Linked DNA regions of Rhodopseudomonas palustris. The main gene of each other region encodes a partner of the protein of the gene in region 2 in a complex. Links are inferred from orthologs where the notes say so. Each region holds a gene or a part of one and is shown on either strand. Other genes may lie near its edges.

Evidence for each region. The genes of interacting proteins can lie anywhere in the genome.
Region 1: the proteins of SR870_RS06375 (region 2) and dnaN are in contact, whole or in part, in a cryo-EM structure (PDB 8GIZ), measured with the Escherichia coli proteins. The link is inferred for Rhodopseudomonas palustris from one-to-one orthologs.
Region 3: the proteins of SR870_RS06375 (region 2) and SR870_RS20415 are in contact, whole or in part, in a cryo-EM structure (PDB 8GIZ), measured with the Escherichia coli proteins. The link is inferred for Rhodopseudomonas palustris from one-to-one orthologs.

What each region holds. Positions count from the first base shown.
Region 1 is NZ_CP140155.1:4,421,440-4,426,648, reverse strand. Bases 2,352-5,209 are described here. They hold dnaN (DNA polymerase III subunit beta), read left to right. Parts: upstream 2,352-3,150; coding sequence 3,151-4,269; downstream 4,270-5,209. Other genes in these bases: recF (DNA replication/repair protein RecF), read left to right, coding at 4,876-5,209; SR870_RS20010 (endonuclease domain-containing protein), read left to right, coding at 4,418-4,789; dnaA (chromosomal replication initiator protein DnaA), read left to right, coding at 2,352-2,877. In the rest of the region: rpsT (30S ribosomal protein S20), read left to right, coding at 1-135; more of dnaA, read left to right, coding at 1,459-2,351. UniProt on the Escherichia coli protein: Confers DNA tethering and processivity to DNA polymerases and other proteins. Acts as a clamp, forming a ring around DNA (a reaction catalyzed by the clamp-loading complex) which diffuses in an ATP-independent manner freely and bidirectionally along dsDNA.
Region 2 is NZ_CP140155.1:1,444,489-1,452,172, reverse strand. What follows is about bases 4,703-7,684. They hold SR870_RS06375 (DNA polymerase III subunit delta'), read left to right. Parts: upstream 4,703-5,664; coding sequence 5,665-6,705; downstream 6,706-7,684. Other genes in these bases: metG (methionine--tRNA ligase), read left to right, coding at 6,785-7,684; tmk (dTMP kinase), read left to right, coding at 4,928-5,668; SR870_RS06385 (D-alanyl-D-alanine carboxypeptidase family protein), read left to right, coding at 4,703-4,925. Outside these bases: SR870_RS06405 (antibiotic biosynthesis monooxygenase family protein), read left to right, coding at 1-149; SR870_RS06400 (AI-2E family transporter), read right to left, coding at 133-1,305; SR870_RS06395 (septal ring lytic transglycosylase RlpA family protein), read left to right, coding at 1,571-2,515; SR870_RS06390 (alpha/beta hydrolase), read right to left, coding at 2,553-3,500; more of SR870_RS06385, read left to right, coding at 3,666-4,702. UniProt on the Escherichia coli protein: Part of the beta sliding clamp loading complex, which hydrolyzes ATP to load the beta clamp onto primed DNA to form the DNA replication pre-initiation complex.
Region 3 is NZ_CP140155.1:4,505,651-4,510,992, forward strand. The notes cover bases 2,352-5,342. They hold SR870_RS20415 (DNA polymerase III subunit gamma/tau), read left to right. Parts: upstream 2,352-2,899; coding sequence 2,900-4,786; downstream 4,787-5,342. Other genes in these bases: SR870_RS20405 (HIT family protein), read right to left, coding at 2,352-2,428; SR870_RS20420 (YbaB/EbfC family nucleoid-associated protein), read left to right, coding at 4,817-5,137; recR (recombination mediator RecR), read left to right, coding at 5,239-5,342. Outside these bases: SR870_RS20395 (sugar kinase), read right to left, coding at 149-1,078; nudC (NAD(+) diphosphatase), read right to left, coding at 1,075-2,007; more of SR870_RS20405, read right to left, coding at 2,012-2,351. UniProt on the Escherichia coli protein: Part of the beta sliding clamp loading complex, which hydrolyzes ATP to load the beta clamp onto primed DNA to form the DNA replication pre-initiation complex.

The DNA of each region.
Region 1 (5,209 bases), 3.0 Mb from region 2 along the record:
GACGCAGCGCTGAAGGCGATGGCGAACGCCGAGCCGGCGCTGATGCGCGCCGCCCAGCGCAACATCGTTCACAAGAACGCAGCGAGCCGAAAAGTGTCGCGCCTCGCGCACCGGATCGCCCAGCTCGGGAAGTAATTCTCAAGTTCAGAAGAGAATCAGATGCCCGGCTGAGCCGGGCATTTTTTTTTGCGCGCGGCCGATCGAATCCTCTCGCGTAAGATGCGCGGTCCGCGATGCGCGCAATGCATTGCCATCGACACGACCGACACCGTCGCCAATTCCTCCGGCAGATCTGCTTCGGCCGACGCGCCTTGCGTCGAACGACGCGACGAGCGGCGATCGCGATCCCGCATCATGATCAACGCAGCGCAGGCGTCGCCGACGTTCGATCGCGGCGATGCTGTTCAGCTCATCGTGCACAGTGTCAGGCTGTCTGGACGACGTTCAAAAAGTGCTGGGGCACAACCGGAACTCGTTGTGTGACGACGATCGCGTCGTCGCGCCCCGGGACTCTACGCAGTAACAACAATGCGTGGGTTACCCTGTCGGAACGCTCACGAAAAAACCCGGCCAGCGAGACACTTATCGACAAAGCGAAAGCGAGCGCTTTGAATCCGCTGTCGCGCGACCGTCAAAGGTAAAGGATTCATGAAAAACTTTTAGGCGTGCGATGGATTTGTCACGCGCTGTTCACTCGACGAATCTGTGCACAGATTCAAAATCTTGCCTTCGCCGCGATGCACCCCTGCCTAATCGTGCGCACCCCGCGCCGCGTTTCGCGCCGCTCCGAACGAATCATATTCGTTGCGGGAAAAGGGAGGTCGTGTATTTCTTAGATCGCCCGCGACGCCCACGGTTCTTCAGATCAGCGCGGTTTGAGAACCAGGGGCGGGCATGCAGATCGGCGGCGGTGTGCGTGTTGGTGGCGTTTTTCAAATGACAGAGAGATTGTCACTCATAGCGATATGAGAGCGGCGAAGCCGTGTCTGAATTCGTGAGGAACGTTTGCATGCAAACGTTCCGGCGGGCGACGGCGGGGCCAGCGACAATCGGTCGTCATGAAAACGGCGCAGCGGTGTCGGACTTGAACTGGACTTGGATCGGACTTGGACGTGACACGGGATTTGACGACATCTTGCCGCGTGCAAGCGCGTCAGGAGGGGGAGGTTTCATGAGCGACGAATTCAGCGTTTCATTCCGCACTGCCGAGGTTTCGGCTCGAGATTATTTCAAGACATCCACCACCATCACCAGTCGCTGCTGCGCTCGAACTCCGGTGCATCCGTCGAGTCCGCGCTGACCTGAAGCAACTCATTCATCGGACCCTGGGCTGACGTCGGCGCGTTGCCGAACGGCGGAGCCGTGTCCGGAGTTTGCTTCGCGACGCCGCGGCGCGGCGCGAGCCGTCATGGTTTCGCCCGCTGCGTTGAACATCACTCCATCTGAAAAGCTGCTGAAATGTCGAACATGGAACATGATCGCTGGTCTCGCGTAAAAGGCCGTCTGCGCTCGAGCGTCGGCGAGGACGTGTATTCGAGCTGGTTCGCGCGCATGGACCTCGAAGCCGTTCAGCCGGAGAGCGTGCATCTGTCGGTGCCGACGCGGTTTCTGAAGAGCTGGATCCAGACCCACTATTCCGACAAGGTGCTGACCTGCTGGCAGGCGGAACTGCCGGAGGTCTGCCGCATCGATCTCACAGTGCGCTCGCCGATGCGCGCCGCGGTGGCGAAGGAAGCGCCGGCGCCGGTCGAGCAGCGCCGCGACGAGCATCGTCCGGCAACCGAGATGCGCAGCCATGCGACCGTGCCCGCCTCTTCCAATCACGACGCGCTCGGCGGCTCGCCGCTCGATCCGCGGCTGACCTTCGCGAGCTTCGTGGTCGGCCGCTCCAACACGCTGGCGCATGCCGCCGCGAGGCAGGTAGCGGAAGGCCGCCGCGGCGATCCGGTGATGTTCAACCCGCTCTACATTCATTCCGGCGTCGGCCTCGGCAAGACGCATCTGCTGCAGGCGGTGACCTGGTCGGGCAATTCGGGCAACGAGCGCAAGGTGCTGTATCTCACCGCCGAGAAATTCATGTACGGCTTCGTCGCCGCGCTGAAGACGCAGACCTCGCTCGCCTTCAAGGAAGCGCTGCGCGGCATCGACGTGCTGGTGATCGACGATCTGCAATTCCTGCAGGGCAAGACCACCCAGGCCGAATTCTGCCACACGCTGAACGCGCTGATCGACGCCGGCCGCCAGGTCGTGGTGGCGGCCGATCGTCCGCCGTCCGATCTGGAAAGCCTCGACGAGCGGGTGCGCTCGCGGCTCGCCGGCGGTCTCGTCGTCGAGATGGCGCCGCTCGGCGAAGACCTGCGGCTCGGCATCCTGAAGTCGCGCGTGGTCGCGGCCCGCGCGCATCACGCGAGCTTCGACGTGCCGGCGCCGGTGCTGGAATATCTCGCCCGCGCCATCACCCATAACGGCCGCGACCTCGAGGGCGCGATCAACCGCCTGCTGGCGCATTCCAAGCTCAACGCCCAGCCGGTGACGCTGGAGATGGCCGAGCACGAGGTCCGCGATCTGATCCGGCCGCAGGAGCCGAAGCGGATCAAGATCGAGGACATCCAGCGCATCGTCGCGCGGCAGTACAATGTCAGCCGCTCCGACCTGCTGTCGTCGCGCCGCACCGCCAATGTGGTGCGCCCGCGCCAGGTGGCGATGTATCTGGCCAAGACGCTGACGCTGCGCTCGCTGCCCGAGATCGGCCGCCGTTTCGGCGGGCGCGACCACACCACAGTGCTGCACGCCGTGCGCAAGATCGAAGGGCTGGTGTCCAAGGACACCACGCTGTCCGACGAGGTGGAATCGCTCAAGCGCCAGCTCCAGGAATAGCCGGGGCAATAGCCGGCGCGATCGCCGGCACGACGGCAGGCGCGTCGCCCGGTCGCGGGCGCCGTCCGGCCGAAACACGGGGAAATTCGGAGCCGTACCGGCCACGCACCCTTGCGTCCGCCGCCTAACCACGCCACCCTGCCGACCCCCCGCGGGTTCGGGCGACATCCGCAGGGTCCCCATTGCCGTGGCGCCGTCTCAGGCCGCACGGCTTCTCCAGTACCTCCGGCGACTCCATCACACGATGCGGGTGCGGATCAGGCGGGTTTTGCAATGAAGGTCACGGTCGAACGCGCGCAATTGTTGAAGTCGCTGGGCCACGTCCACCGCGTGGTCGAGCGCCGCAACACCATTCCGATTCTCGGCAACGTGCTGGTGCGCGCCGAAAACGCCCAGCTCGCATTGAAGGCGACCGACCTCGACCTCGAAGTCACCGAGACGCTGCCGGCGGACACCGCGACGGCGGGCTCGACCACGGTGCCGGCGCACATGTTCTACGACATCGTGCGCAAACTGCCGGACGGCTCGCAGATCGTGCTGGAAAGCGACGGTGACCGCTCGGTGCTGGCGATCCGCGCCGGGCGCTCGCGCTTCACGCTGCAGACCCTGCCGGAAAGCGACTTCCCGGATCTGGCCGCCGGCGAGATGTCGCACGCGTTCTCGCTCACCGCTTCCGACGTCAAGCGGCTGATCGACCGGACCCAATTCGCGATCTCCACCGAGGAGACCCGCTACTATCTCAACGGCATCTATCTGCACACCGCGGGCTCGGCCAAGGAGGCCAGGCTGCGCGCGGTCGCGACCGACGGCCATCGCCTGGCGCAGGTCGATCTGGAGCAGCCCGCCGGCGCGGCCGGGATGCCGGGCGTGATCGTGCCGCGCAAGACCGTCGGCGAAGTGCAGCGGCTGATCGAGGACAACGACGCCGAGATCGGCCTCGAACTGTCGGTCGGCAAGATCCGCTTCACCATCGGCAATGTGGTGCTGACCTCGAAACTGATCGACGGCACCTTCCCGGACTACGGCCGCGTGATTCCGCAGAACAACGACAAGGAGCTGGTGGTCGACAAGAAGGACTTCGAGGCCGCGGTGGATCGCGTCTCGACGATTTCCTCCGAGCGCGGTCGCGCCGTGAAGCTGGCCCTGAGCGCCGGACGGCTGGTGCTCTCGGTGACCAATCCGGATTCCGGCAGCGCCACCGAAGAGCTCGAAGTCGAATACGCCTCCGACCCGCTCGATATCGGCTTCAATTCACGCTATCTGCTCGACATCGCCGCCCAGATCGAAGGCGAAGTCGCAGTGCTGCGCCTCGCCGACCCCGGCTCGCCGACCCTGATCCAGGACCGCGACAAGAAGAACGCGCTGTACGTGCTGATGCCGATGCGGGTGTAGGGCCACGGGATCGCGCCGCGCGTCGAACCTCGTCGATTGAGCACAACTTGTCATTGCCGGGCTTGACCCAAACCCGAGCAAGCGGGTTTGATACCCTCTCCCCTTGTGGGAGAGGGTGGCTTCGCGAAGCGAAGCCGGGTGAGGGGTCATGCCGCAGCGCCCGCGTCACGTTCCAACCCCAGCGAGACTCCGTGCCTTCGCCAAGACGATGCGGCACGCGCCCACTGATGCGGAATCCGCGATGTGGAAGTTGCTGCGCGATCGCCGTTTCGCCCAGCTGAAATTTCGTCGGCAGGTTCCGTTCCAGAACTACATTCTCGACTTCGTCTGCTTCGAGCAGCGCCTGGTGATCGAGATCGACGGCAGTCAGCATGCAGAGCAATCGCGCGACCAGATTCGCGATGCCACGCTCCGCGCTGCGGGCTTTCGCGTGCTGCGCTACTGGAACAACGACGTGCTGCAGCGTCGCACAGCGGTGCTTGAAGATATCCTTGCGAAGCTTTCCGAAACGGACGAATAACCCCTCACCCGGCGCCTCACTTCGTTCGGCGCCACCCTCTCCCACAAGGGGAGAGGGTCACTCGGCGCTGTTCTCGCTGTAATCACATGACCGCCTCCCGCATCACCCGGCTGACGTTGACGCACTTCCGCAATTATCGGGCGGCGGGGCTGACGACGCGTGGGGAGCGGGTGGTGCTGGTCGGCGCCAACGGGGCCGGCAAGACCAATTGCCTCGAGGCGATCTCGTTTCTGTCGCCGGGGCGCGGGTTGCGGCGGGCGACGCTCGACGACGTCGCCGACAACGAGGGCGACGGCTCCTGGGCGGTGGCGGCCGAGGTCGAGGGCGCGCTCGGGCTCGCCACGCTCGGCACCGGCATCGATCCGCCGCGCGCCGACGCGCCCACGGCACGGCGCTGCCGGATCGACCGCGAGCCGGTCG
Region 2 (7,684 bases):
TGATGGTGAAATGGGAGACGCTGGAAAACCACACCGTGGACTTCCGCGGCTCCGAGAATTTCGCCGAATGGCGCGGACTGGTCAGCGGATTCTTCGCATCGCCGCCCGAGGTCGAGCACACCGATACGGTCGTCACGATTCCGGGCTAGCGGCCAGCACGGCCGGCGGCGCAGCGGCGACCATTTCGGTGGTCGGACCTTCCGCGCGCAGATGATTGATCACGACTCGTCCGATCGCCATCAGCGGCAGCGCCATCGCCAGCCCCCACAGCCCGAACACGATGCCGAGCAGGATCTGCATCGCGAACAGCGTCGCCGGCGGAATGTCGATGGCCTGGCGCTGGATCAGCGGCGTCAGGATGTAGCTTTCCAGGGCGTGAACGCCGAGGAAGAGCAGGAATGCGCTGACCACGGCGAACCAGCCTGACGCGATCGCGGCGAGCACGATGATCAGGCCGCCGAGGATCGCGCCGACGGTCGGGATGAAGGCGAGCAGTCCGGCCTGGATGCCGAGGATGAAGGCGCCGGGAATCCCGATCAGCGACAGCCCGGTGGCGGTTACGGCGAACACCACCGTCATGGTGATGAGCTGCGCCAGCAGCCAGCGCTTCAGCATGTCGCCGGTGTCCTTGACGATGGCGCTGGCCTGGGTCCGATAACGCAGCGGCGCGACCCGCTCCAGCCCGCGCCGGTAGACGCCGGGCTGCGCCGCGAAGGCGAGGCCGAGAAACAGCACGATGAAGAAGTTGCCGACCGCGCCGATGGTGCCGAGGATCAGCTTCAGCGTCTGACTGACGATCGCGCCGCCGCCGGAGGCGAGATCTCCGGCGCTCGGCAGGTTGCGCGGCTGCGGCGGAGGCTGAAGCTCGCTGGCGGCGGGACCGCCGGGATTGGCGGCGGCGGCGACATGGCTGAGTTCCATGAAGCTGGTGTCGACGCCCTGCCGCTCCAGAAAACCCTTCACGTTGACGATCTGGGTCTTGATCGTGCCCGACAGCGCGGCGGCCTGCTGGGCGATGGTGTTGCCGCCCAGCACCGAGACGCCGACGAACATCACCGTCAGCACGCAGCAAACCAGCGCCAGCCGCAGCCCATGCGGGCCACCGACCACCTTGCCCGCCAGATCGGTCAGCGCATTGAGGAACACCCCGAACAGAATGCCGGCAAAAATCAGAAACAGCGTGCCTGCGAAATGCCAGGAGGTGTAGAGCAGGGCGCCGAATGCGACGGTGCTGATGCCGCCGACGGCGATCGCCCAGGCGAGGTCGTTGCGGGCCTGGATACGATCGAGCACTGGGATGGTCACGTGGAGTTCCTCTGATGTTCGACGGAGCATTCCGTCAAATTGCGCACGAAGCAAGCGGCCGCGTGAGATTGCGCGAGTCCATTGCGAGAGAATCGCGCGTCATGAATTCGTAGCCGGCTGTTAACCATCAGCCGGGCGTCCCCATTTTCGCCGCGATCGCTCTGCGATATGGTCGTAGTTCGGTGCCGATGTGGGCAGGCAGCGACTCGTGGCTCGTGCAGGTCCGTAATGGGCGGCTGACCACGGCAATGGTATTTGGGGATCGATGGGGATTCGCGAACGAGATTCGATCGGCCGCGCTGCGCGTGCAGTTGCCGCTGCGGGCGCATGTCTGGTTCTCGCCAACTGCGCGCAATCCGGCAAATTCGCCCGCGTCGATCCGAAATACGGCGTTTCATCCAGCCCCCGTGTGGTCGCGATGGGCGAACCGGTGCCCAAGGGCGGCGGAACCTACCGCATCGGCAAGCCCTATGTCGTCGGTGGGCGGACGTATGTCCCTGAAGAAAATACCAACTATCGCGCCGAAGGGCTGGCGTCCTGGTACGGCGACAATTTTCACGGACGTCTGACGGCCAATGGCGAGGTGTTCGACATGGCGTCGCTCTCGGCGGCGCACCCGACCTTGCCGATCCCGTCCTATGCCCGCGTCACCAATCTCAGCAACGGCCGATCGCTCGTCGTTCGCGTCAATGACCGCGGCCCGTATCACGGCAACCGCCTCATCGACGTCTCGAACCGCGCCGCAGATCTCCTTGAATTTAAACACAAAGGCACCGCGCGCGTGCGGGTCGAATATGTCGGCCGGGCGCCGCTGGAAGGCTCCGACGACCGCCAGCTCGTCGCGACCCTGCGGACCAACGAACCAGCCCCGGCGCCGGCGACCGTCCGGATTGCCTCGGCCAGACCGTTCGTGCCGGACATGCAGGGCGGCGGCCTCGCGACCCGGGCGATCCGCGGTGATGTTCCGATGCCCGAGGGCCGGCCGTATTCGCTCGGCAGTACGGCGATGGACGTCGCCTCGGTCGGCGCGACCTCGGAGATCTCCGCCTCGCGCAGTTCGCGCGCGGCTGGCCGAACACTGGCGCGCAATCAGCACGCTGTTTCCTACGACAGCAGCGGCAGCTACACCGAGACGGGCGCGCGCGCGGAGGCACCGCCGCCCGGCAGCGACGAAATCGGCAGCCTGCTGTCGGCGCGCGGGCTGTACTGAGACCGCGGACAGAGCCCCGCGGACTGAGTCTTGCGGCTCACATCACCTGTTTCAGGAAATCGATCAGCGCCGCATTCACCTCGGCGGGCTTCTCCTGCTGGATCCAGTGGCCGGCGCCGTCGATAATCAGTTTCTGCTTCAGATTCGGCAGCACCCGCTCCATTGCCGCGACATGCTTGCCGCTCATCTTGTCGGAAATCACCGGGTCTTTCGCGCCGGCGATGAACAAGGCCGGTTGGTGAATCTGCGCGCCATCCCACGGCGCGGTCAGCTCCCAATTGCGGTCGATGTTGCGGTACCAGTTCAGCCCGCCGCGAAAGCCGCTCTCCTTGTACTGCTCGATGAAGAAGGCGAGTTCGGCTTCGCTCAGCCAGTTCGGCAGCGGCAATGCCGCCGCCGACCGGCCGATGAAGCCGCGCCCTTCCGGAACGAACAGCGAGCGCGCCGGGTCGGAAAATCCGCCGCACAGCATGCCGCGGACGGTCGCCGCGACGTCGCGCTCGAACTCGGCTTCGGCGACGCCCGGCTTCTGGAAGTACTGCCAATAGAAATTGGTGACGCCGGCGGCGCTCAGAAGCTCGAGCGGCCGGCCCTTGCCGCGCCAGGGCGGCGGCACGCTCAGGCCGGCGACCGCGGTGAACAGGTCCGGGCGAAACAGCGCGGCGTGCCAGGCGACCGGCGCGCCCCAGTCGTGGCCGATGATGGCCGCGCGAGTCTCCTTCAACTCGGCGACGAGCGCGACCATATCGCCGACCATGTCGAAGATGCTGTAGGCCTCGATCGATTGCGGCGCGCTGGAGCGCCCGAAGCCGCGCATGTCGGGCGCCACGACGCGAAAGCCGGCGTCGGCGATCGCGCCGATCTGATGCCGCCACGAATACGACAGTTCCGGCCAGCCGTGGCACAGCAGCACCAGCGGGCCCTCGCCCTGTTCGCGCAAGAACAATTCGATCCCGTTGACCGCAACGGTCCTGGTCGATTCCATCGCGTTTCCGCCCTGAATTGATTGGAGTTTATGTGGCAGCCGAGCGGTCCGCACGATAGGATCGATCCGGCGTCACCACAATCGAAAACGGCCCGCGGCTACCGTCCAGTTGGACAGGCAGAGTCGGTCGGCGCCGTCGTCGACAGCGATCCCGGAACACGGTCCATGGCCCTGATCACCGCATCATTCTCCGCCGTCCTGCGCAGCCGCGCGCCGCGCTGGCGCGCGCTGCTGGCCGGGCTGCTGGCGTTGACGATCGGGGCGGGCCCGGTCGTCGCCGCGAACCAGAGCGTACAGGGCGCCAAGAAGGAAGAGGTCGCGGGCGGCTACGACACCGATGCGCCGAGCGCGATCCTGATCGACGGCGAGAGCGGCAGCGTGCTGTTCGAGAAGAACGCCGACGAATTGCGCCCGCCGTCGAGCATGCTCAAGCTGATGACCGCGGAGCTGGTGTTTCACCTGCTGGCCAAGGGCGAGATCAAGCCGACCGACGAATACAAGATCAGCGAATACGCCTGGCGGCGCGGCGGCGCGCCGGCCGGCAATTCGACGATGTTCGCCGAGATCCACAGCAAGGTCGCGGTCGAGGATCTGCTGAAGGGCGCGATCGTCCAGAGCGGCAACGATTCCTGCATCGCGCTCGCCGAAGGCATCGCCGGCAGCGAGCCGGCATTCGTCGAGCGGATGACCAAGCGCGCCCGCGAGATCGGGCTGACGCAATCGACCTTCGCCAACTCCAACGGTCTGCCCGACCCAGGCAACAAAATGACCGTGCGCGAACTCGGCCGGCTGGCGCGCCACATCATCCGGACCTATCCGGACGACTACAAACTGTTCAGCGAGAAGGAATTCACCTGGAACAAGATCCGGCAGACCAACCGCAACCCGCTGCTGAATGCGTTCAACGGCGCCGACGGGTTGAAGACCGGCTACACCAAAGAGGGCGGCTACGGCCTGGTCGGCTCCGCGGTGCAGAACGGGATGCGGCTGATCGTCGTGGTGAACGGCATCGACGACATCGACGACCGCGCCGCCGAGGTGAAGAAACTTCTGGAATGGGGTTTCCGCAATTTCGAATCGCGCCCGCTGTTCGCGGCGCAGGCGACGGTCGGCTATGCGCGGGTGTTCGGCGGCGAGAAGCGCTATGTCGGCCTGACGCCGATCGAGCCGGTGCGGGTGATGGTCCGCAAGAACGGCAGCGACAAGCTGCTGGCGCGGATCGTCTATACCGGGCCGGTGGCTGCGCCGGTCGAGGCCGGCCACCGCATCGGCGTGGTCCGGGTCTGGCGCGGCCCCAATCTCGCCGTCGAGGTGCCGCTGCAGGCGGCCGAGGCCAACCCGGTCGGCTCGACCATGCGCCGCGCCATGGACGGCGCCGGCGAGCTGGTGATCGGGGTGTTTCGCGCCGGCTTTGCAAAGCTCTGAGAATGGTTGAACAGACCACCAAATCCACCTCATCTCGCGGCCGTTTCATCACCTTCGAAGGTGGGGAAGGGGCTGGCAAATCGACTCAGATCAAGCTGCTGGCGCAGCGACTGGAGAAGGCGGGGCTGGTGTCGCTGGTGACGCGCGAGCCCGGCGGCTCGCCCGGCGCGGAGGTGATCCGGCATCTGCTGTTGTCGGGGATCGGAAATCTGATCGGCGGCGCGCAGGCCGAGGCGTTGCTGTTCGCGGCGGCGCGCGACGACCATGTCCGCACGCTGATCGAACCGGCGCTGGCGCGCGGTGTCTGGGTGCTGTGCGACCGGTTCTACGACTCCACCCGGGTCTATCAGGGCAAGCTCGGCGAGGTCAGTCCGGCGCTGCTGAATGCGTTGCAGGACGTGACCATCGGCGCGATGAAGCCGGACCTGACCGCGATCCTCGACGTCCCGGTCGAGATCGGAATGGCGCGCGCCGCTGTCCGCCGCGGCAAGGCGGCGCCCGACCGGTTCGAAGGCGAGACCATCGATTTCCATCGCAAGCTGCGCGACGCCTATCGGCAGATCGCCACCGCCGAGCCGGCGCGCTGCGTGCTGATCGACGCCGACGCCGAACCGAAGCTGGTCGCCGACCGGATCTGGCTGACGGTGCAGGACCGGCTGCTTCAGTGGCCGCAGGCCAAACCGAAGACGGCGCCAAAGGCGAAAGCCAAGCCGAAGATCAAGACCAAGGCAAAAACGGCATGAGCGCGCGCAAGGGGGCCGCCGAGATCGCCGCGAAATCGCCGCGCGAGACCACCGCGCTGTTCGGACATGCTGCCGCCGAGCAGGCGCTGCTCGACTCCTACCGCAGCGGCCGCATCGCCCATGCCTGGCTGATCGGCGGCGCGCAGGGCATCGGCAAGGCGACGCTGGCCTATCGGATGGCGCGCTTCGTGCTGGCGCATCGCGATCCGCAGGCCGACGCCGTGCAGGGCGCAGCCTCGCTCGAACTCGACCCGTCGCATCCGGTGGTCCGCCACGTCGCCGCCGAAGCGCATGGCGGGCTGCTGACGCTGGAGCGCTCGCTCAACGACAAGGGCGTGCGGCGCAACGTCATTACCGTCGACGAGTCGCGCGAGACCATCGGCTTCTTCGGCTCGACCGCCGCGGTGGAAGGCTGGAGGGTCTGCATCGTCGATACCGTCGACGACCTCAACGCGTCCTCCGCCAATGCGCTGCTCAAGGTGATCGAGGAGCCGCCGCAGCGCTCGCTGTTTCTCCTGATCAGCAATTCGCCGGCGCGGCTGCTGCCGACGATCCTGTCGCGTTGCCGCAAGCTGATGCTGCGGCCGCTGGCGACCGACGACGTCATCGCCGCGGCGCTCGCGGCCACCGATCTCGCGCCCGGCGATCCCAAGCTCGCGGAGGTCGCCGCAGCTTCGGAGGGCAGCGTGTCGCGGGCGCTGACGCTGCTCGGCGGCGACGCGCTGTCGCTGCAGCAGAAGACCACGGCGCTGCTCGACAGCCTGCCCAATGTCGATCCGCGCGCGCTGCATGCGCTGGGCGAAGCGATCGGCGGCACCGACCGCGCCACGCTCGCGGCCTTCGTCGACGGCGTCGACCGCTGGATGGCCGGACGGCTGCGCAGCGGCGACGCCAACGCGAATCTGCCGCGCCTTGCACGGCTGGCGGAGGTGTGGGAAAAGATCGGCCGCGCCGCGCGCGACACCGAAGCCTATAATCTGGAGCGCAAGCCGCTGGTTTTCTCGGTGTTCGGGCTCCTCGCGGAGGCGGTGCGCTGATGCGCCAGGGCGATCACACAGGCTGATGGTCAGCGCCGCCGCCCTCACTCGATCCTGTTGTTGAAAGGCGTCCGCGCAGATGGCGCAGCGAAATTCATTCTACATCACCACCGCGATCTCCTATCCGAACGGCGCACCGCATATCGGCCACGCCTACGAGGCGATCGCGACCGACGCGCTGGCGCGATTCCAGCGGCTCGATGGCCGTGACGTGTTCTTCCTGACCGGCACCGACGAGCACGGCCTGAAGATGATCCAGACCGCGCAGAAGGAGGGCGTCGAGACCCACGTGCTCGCCGCCCGCAATGCCGGCCGCTTCCGCGACATGGACGACCGCTTCGGCATCTCCTACGACCGCTTCATCCGCACCTCGGAAGAGCAGCATCACCGCTCCGTCCAGGAAGTCTGGAAGCGGATGCAGGCGAACGGCGACATCTATCTCGACAGCTATGCCGGCTGGTACTCGGTCCGCGACGAGGCCTATTACGCCGAGGACGAAACCGTCGTCGGCGAGGACAAGGTGCGCCGCGGCCCGCAGGGCACGCCGGTCGAATGGGTCGAGGAGCGGAGCTACTTCTTCAAGCTGTCGGCCTATCAGGACAAGCTCCTGAAGCTGTACGAGGACCAGCCCGATTTCATCGGCCCGGACTCGCGCCGCAACGAGGTGATCAGCTTCGTCAAGGGCGGGCTGAAGGACCTGTCGGTGTCGCGCACCACCTTCGACTGGGGCGTCAAGGTGCCGGGCGATCCGGAGCACGTGATGTATGTCTGGGTCGACGCGCTGACCAACTACATCACCGGCGTCGGCTTCCCCGACGAAAGCGACGCCAACTGGCACTACTGGCCGGCCGACGTGCATGTCATCGGCAAGGACATCATCCGCTTCCACGCGGTGTACTGGCCGGCGTTCCTGATGTCGGCGGGGATCCCGATCCAGAAGCGCGTCTACGCCCACGGCTTCCTGTTCAACAAGGGCGAG
Region 3 (5,342 bases), 3.1 Mb from region 2 along the record:
TCACTCCCGTCATGCGCGGGCCCGACCCGCGCATCCATCGCGCGCGCGAGCGCGCCACATGACTGTTTGCGAAGAAGATGGATTGCCGGGGCGAGCCCGGCAATGACGGCGGTGGTGTCGGGGGCAGGCCGTGCCTCGGCGCAGTCGATTACTTCGCCTTGTCGGCGAGAAACGCCTCGACCTCTTCGCGGTCCGGGCACGCGAACGCCCCGCCCGGCCTGGTGCATTTCAGCGCCGCGGCGGCGGAGGCGAAGCGCAGCGCGCTGGCGATGTCCTGGCCTTCGCTGAATGCCACCGCGAAGCCGCCGTGGAAGATGTCGCCGGCGCCGAGCGTGTCGACGACGTGCACCGGAAACGCCGGGGTCTGCTGGAATTGCTGCTGGGCGTCGAGCCACAGCGTGCCCTTGGGGCCGCGGGTGACGGCGACGAAGGCATGAGTGAGCTTCGCCACCTTCTTCAGCGCCGTCTCGTCGTCGTCGGTGCCGGCGGTGGCGTGCAGCGCTTCGGCCGAGAAGATCAGGTGCGACGACGCGGTCAGCAGACCTTCGTTCAGCGACATCGCGCTGTCGATGTCGACCACGACCGGAATGCCGCGCCTGGTCGCCTCCGCGCAGAGCGGCGTCGCGAAGCCGGCGCAGCGGCTCTCGATCATGATCGCGTCGCAGTCCTTCAGCAGTTCATCGGCGTCCGGCAACGCGACGTTCCACAGCTTAGGATCGCGGAAGGTGACGATGGTGCGTTCGCCGGTCGGATCGACCAGCACCGCCGAGATCGGCGTCACCAGCCCCGGCATGTGGATCAGGCCGGAGGTGCCGATGCCTTCCTCGCCGAGCTTGTCGAAGATGAAGCCCCCCGCGACTTCGCTGGCGTCACCCATCGGGCCGCACATCGTCGCGGTGCCGCCGAGCCGGGCGATGCCGATCCCGGCATTGAGCGCGTTGCCGCCGCAGATCTCCTCATAGGCGCTGGCGGGGATCTTGTTGCCGCGGCCCGGCACCGCCTCGATCCGGAAGGTGAGGTCGCGGACCGGGATGCCGACGCAGAGAATGCGCGGATTGGGCTTTGCGGTGTTCGTCATGATGTCTGCTCCAGCCAGCGGCCGACCAGATGATGCGCGATCGCGAACGGGTGCGGCCCGACCAGGCCGTCCGGATGTTGGCGGTTGAGCATCGCGGCGGCCTCGTCGCGCGAGAACCAGCGCGCATCTTCGAGTTCGGTGAAGTCGATGGTGATGTCTTCGGTGGTTGCCACCGCCGTACAACCGATCATCAGCGAAGATGGATACGGCCACGGCTGCGTCATGTAGTAGCGCACCTCGGAACAGCGGATGCCGGACTCCTCATAGATCTCGCGGCGCACAGCGTCCTCGATCGTCTCCGCCGCCTCGACGAAGCCGGCGAGGCACGAATACATCCCGGCCGGAAACGGCTTCTGCCGGCCGAGCAGGCACTTGTCGCCCGACGTCACCAGCATGATCACCACCGGGTCGGTGCGCGGAAAATGCTCGGCCTTGCAGGTCGGGCAGTCGCGCTTCCAGCCGCCCTGCGACATCGCGGTGCGGGCGCCGCAATTGGCGCAATAGCCGTGGCGCTGGTGCCAACCGACCATCGACTTCGCCATCGCGATCGCCGAGAGCTGCTCGGCGGGCAGGATGCCCTGCATCGCCATGCCGCGCAGCTCGGCGATGCCGGCGTCGCTGCGGGTCATCAGCGTTTCGACCGCCGCGGCGCCGATGCCCATGCCGAACACCGCCGCGCCGTCGCGCAGGCCGAGAAAGATCGTGCCGGGATTGGCGCCGAGCGCCAGCGCCTCTCTGATCGACAGCAGCGCGCGCGGGCCGCTCTCCTCGTGCTTCACCACCAGCGAATCGCGATGCACCACATAGGCGCGGGTGTCGCTCTTGTCCTCCATCGCCATCAGTTTGGAATCATCGCCGCGCAGATGCGCGGCGCGGTCGAGGACGTTGCTGACGAAGGCCGGCTGGCCGAGCGGGAACGCGCTGCTCATCGGCTCAGCCCAGCCAGATCTTGCGCCGCAGCGCGTTGATGAATTGCTGCACTTCTTCGGCGTCGTGCGGCAGCGCCGGCACCACGCCCCACACCGGCCGCGGCCAGGCGGCGTCGTTGGAGCGCCGCGCGATCACATGAACATGAAGCTGCGGCACCACATTGCCGAGCGCCGCGATGTTCAGCTTGTCGCATTTGGTGATCTCCTTCAGCGCGCGGCCGACCCGGGAGATTTCCGTCATCAATTGCGCCTGCGCGACCTCGTCGAGATCGATGATCTCGACCGCGCCGGCGCGGCGCGGCACCAGCAGCAGCCACGGATAATTCGCGTCCTTGATCACCAGCACGCGGCTGAGCGGCAGGTCGCCGATATTGATGGTGTCTTTTTCGAGCTGCGGGCTGAGCGACCAATCGGAGGGCATGGCGGTTCCATCGGCCCGTTGGCAAAAGCGGGCTCTTGCGTGGTTGCGGGGGCGGGCCTCGGCCTCTCATAGCAACTCGGCCGAGGCCACGAAAGCCGCGGCGCGATGCGGAATTCACCGCCGCTGCCGCCACGTTGTGGGCTCGCACTGTCCGAAGGTCCAAGACGCTGCGCGCCCGCTTGCATTCGGGCGGTTTTGGCTCCAAATAGGGACCGGGAGATTGGCGGTGGACGAGCCACTCGCCAACCGGGTCAGGTCCGGAAGGAAGCAGCCCTAACGAGGTCCGGATCGGGTCGCTCGTCAGTCTCCTACCTGTTTTTCCGGCCGTTGCGCGCCGGTCGATCCAAAGGTGGCGTATCGGCCCGGCCTGCCGGGCGTCTGTCGGGCGCGGAGCGGATCGAGGGCTCCGCCGGACAGCTCCGCCCCGTTCCGCAATGCGGCCCCGAGAGAGAACACATTGCGGAACGACCGATGACCGACGCAGGCCCTCCCGCGACCCCTTCGGACGATTCGGATCAGACCGGCCTCGGCCTGGATGCAGGCGCCCCGGGCGCAGGAGCGCTGGGCGGCGCGCCGGCCGGCGCCTACCGGGTGCTGGCGCGCAAATATCGTCCCAACAGTTTCGAGGATCTGATCGGCCAGGAAGCGGTGGTGCGCACCGTCTCCAATGCGTTCGACACCGGGCGGATTCCGCAGGCCTGGATCCTCACCGGCGTGCGCGGCGTCGGCAAGACCACCACTGCGCGCATTCTGGCGCGGGCGCTCAATTACGAAATGCCGGACGGCTCGGTGAAGGGGCCGACCATCCACATGCCGGTGCACGGCGTGCACTGCAAGGCGATCATGGAAAGCCGGCACATGGACGTGCTGGAAATGGACGCCGCCTCGCATACCGGCGTCGACGACGTCCGCCAGATCAACGACAGCGTGCGCTACGCGCCGGCGTCTGCGCGTTACAAGGTCTACATCATCGACGAAGTCCACATGCTGTCGACGGCGGCGTTCAACGCCTTCCTGAAGACGCTGGAGGAGCCGCCGGAGCACGCCAAATTCGTGTTCGCCACCACCGAGATCCGCAAGGTGCCGGTGACGGTGCTGTCGCGCTGCCAGCGCTTCGATCTGCGCCGTGTCGAAGCCGACGTGCTGATGAAGCATCTCGGCGGCATCGCCGCCAAGGAAGGCGTCGAGGTCGAGGCGGAAGCGCTCGGCATCATCGCCCGCGCGGCCGAAGGCTCGGTGCGCGATTCGCTGTCGCTGTTCGATCAGGCGATCGCCCATGCGGCCGGTCTGGTGCGCGCCGATCAGGTCCGGCAGATGCTCGGCCTCGCCGACCGCACCCGCGTGATCGAGCTGTTCGACGCGCTGGCGCGCGGCGATATCGCGGCGGCGTTCGCCGAATTCCGCGACCAATACGACACCGGCGCCGATCCGGTGGTGGTGCTGAGCGACCTCGCCGAATTCGTGAACTTCGTCACGCGGGTCAAGATCGTGCCGGCGACCGCCGACAACGTCGCGTTCGGCGAGACCGAGCGGCTGCGCGGGCGCGAATTCGCGACCCGGCTGTCGATGCGGGTGCTGTCGCGGATGTGGCAGATGCTGCTCAAGGGCATCGCCGAGGTGCAAAGCGCGACGCGCCCGGCCGCGGCCGCCGAGATGGTGCTGGTGCGGATCGCCTACGCGGCCGATCTGCCGACGCCGGACGAGGCGATCCGGATGATCGAACAAGGCGGTGGCGGGACGCCGCTGCCCTCCGGTGGAAGCGGCGGAGCTGCTCCGCGTGGCGCCCCCTCCGCGTCGGTCTCCGTCGCGCCGACCCATGCGGCGATGGCGCCGCGCAGCGCGCCGCCGATGCTGCGTGGCGGCGCCGAGACCATGGCCCGGCCGCAGCCCGCCGCGCCTGCCGCGGCCCAGCAACCGACCCCCGCGGCGTTGACGATCACCAGCTTCCCGCAGCTCGTCGCGCTGGCGTCCGAGAAGCGCGATGTGATGACACGGATGGCGCTGGAAGCCGATGTGCGGCTGGTGCGGATCGAGGACGGCCGGCTCGAACTGGCGCTGGAACGCACCGCCTCGCGCGCCCTGATCGGCGACCTCGGCCGCAAGCTCGAACAATGGACCGGGCGGCGCTGGACCGTGATCGTGTCGAACGAGCCGGGACAGCCGACGCTGCGATCCCAGAACGAGGCGCAGAAGAACGAACGCGAGCGCGCCGCGGAGAGCGATCCGCGGGTGCAGGAGGTGCTGGCGCGTTTTCCCGGCGCCAAGGTGATCGAGGTGCGGCGGCTCGCCACCGAGCCGGCCCCGACCGATTCGGATATCGAAGACCCCGCCGACCCGGTCGACGACGACGATTCATGAGAATTCTGGCTCTTTCGAAAGGAACCGATCATGGCTGATTTCCTCGGCATGATGAAACAGGCGGCGCAGCTTCAGTCGAAGATGAAGGCGATGCAGGCGGAGCTCGACCAGATCGAGGTCGAGGGCCTGTCCGGCGGCGGCCTCGTCAAGGTCCGGATGACCGCCAAGATGGAAGTGCGCGGCGTTTCGATCGACCCCTCGCTGCTGAAGGCCGACGAAGGCGAGGTGCTGGAAGATCTGCTGGTCGCGGCGCTGGCCGACGCGCATCGCAAGGCGGAAGCCGCGATGCAGGAGAAGATGCAGGCGCTGACCGGCGGGCTCGGCCTGCCGCCCGGCCTCGGGCTGGGCTAGTCTTCCAGGAATACCGATTCGCAAGTTCTCGCCGACGTGCCGGCGGGCGTCTCGTTTGCGCCTGCCGCCGATCCGACTCACCGAAACGGATAGCTGTCCCGATGGCCATCGCGGTCGCAGGCCCCGAGATCGAACGTCTGATCCAGTTGCTGGCGCGGCTGCCGGGTCTCGGCCCGCGCTCGGCGCGGCGCGCCGCGCTGCATCT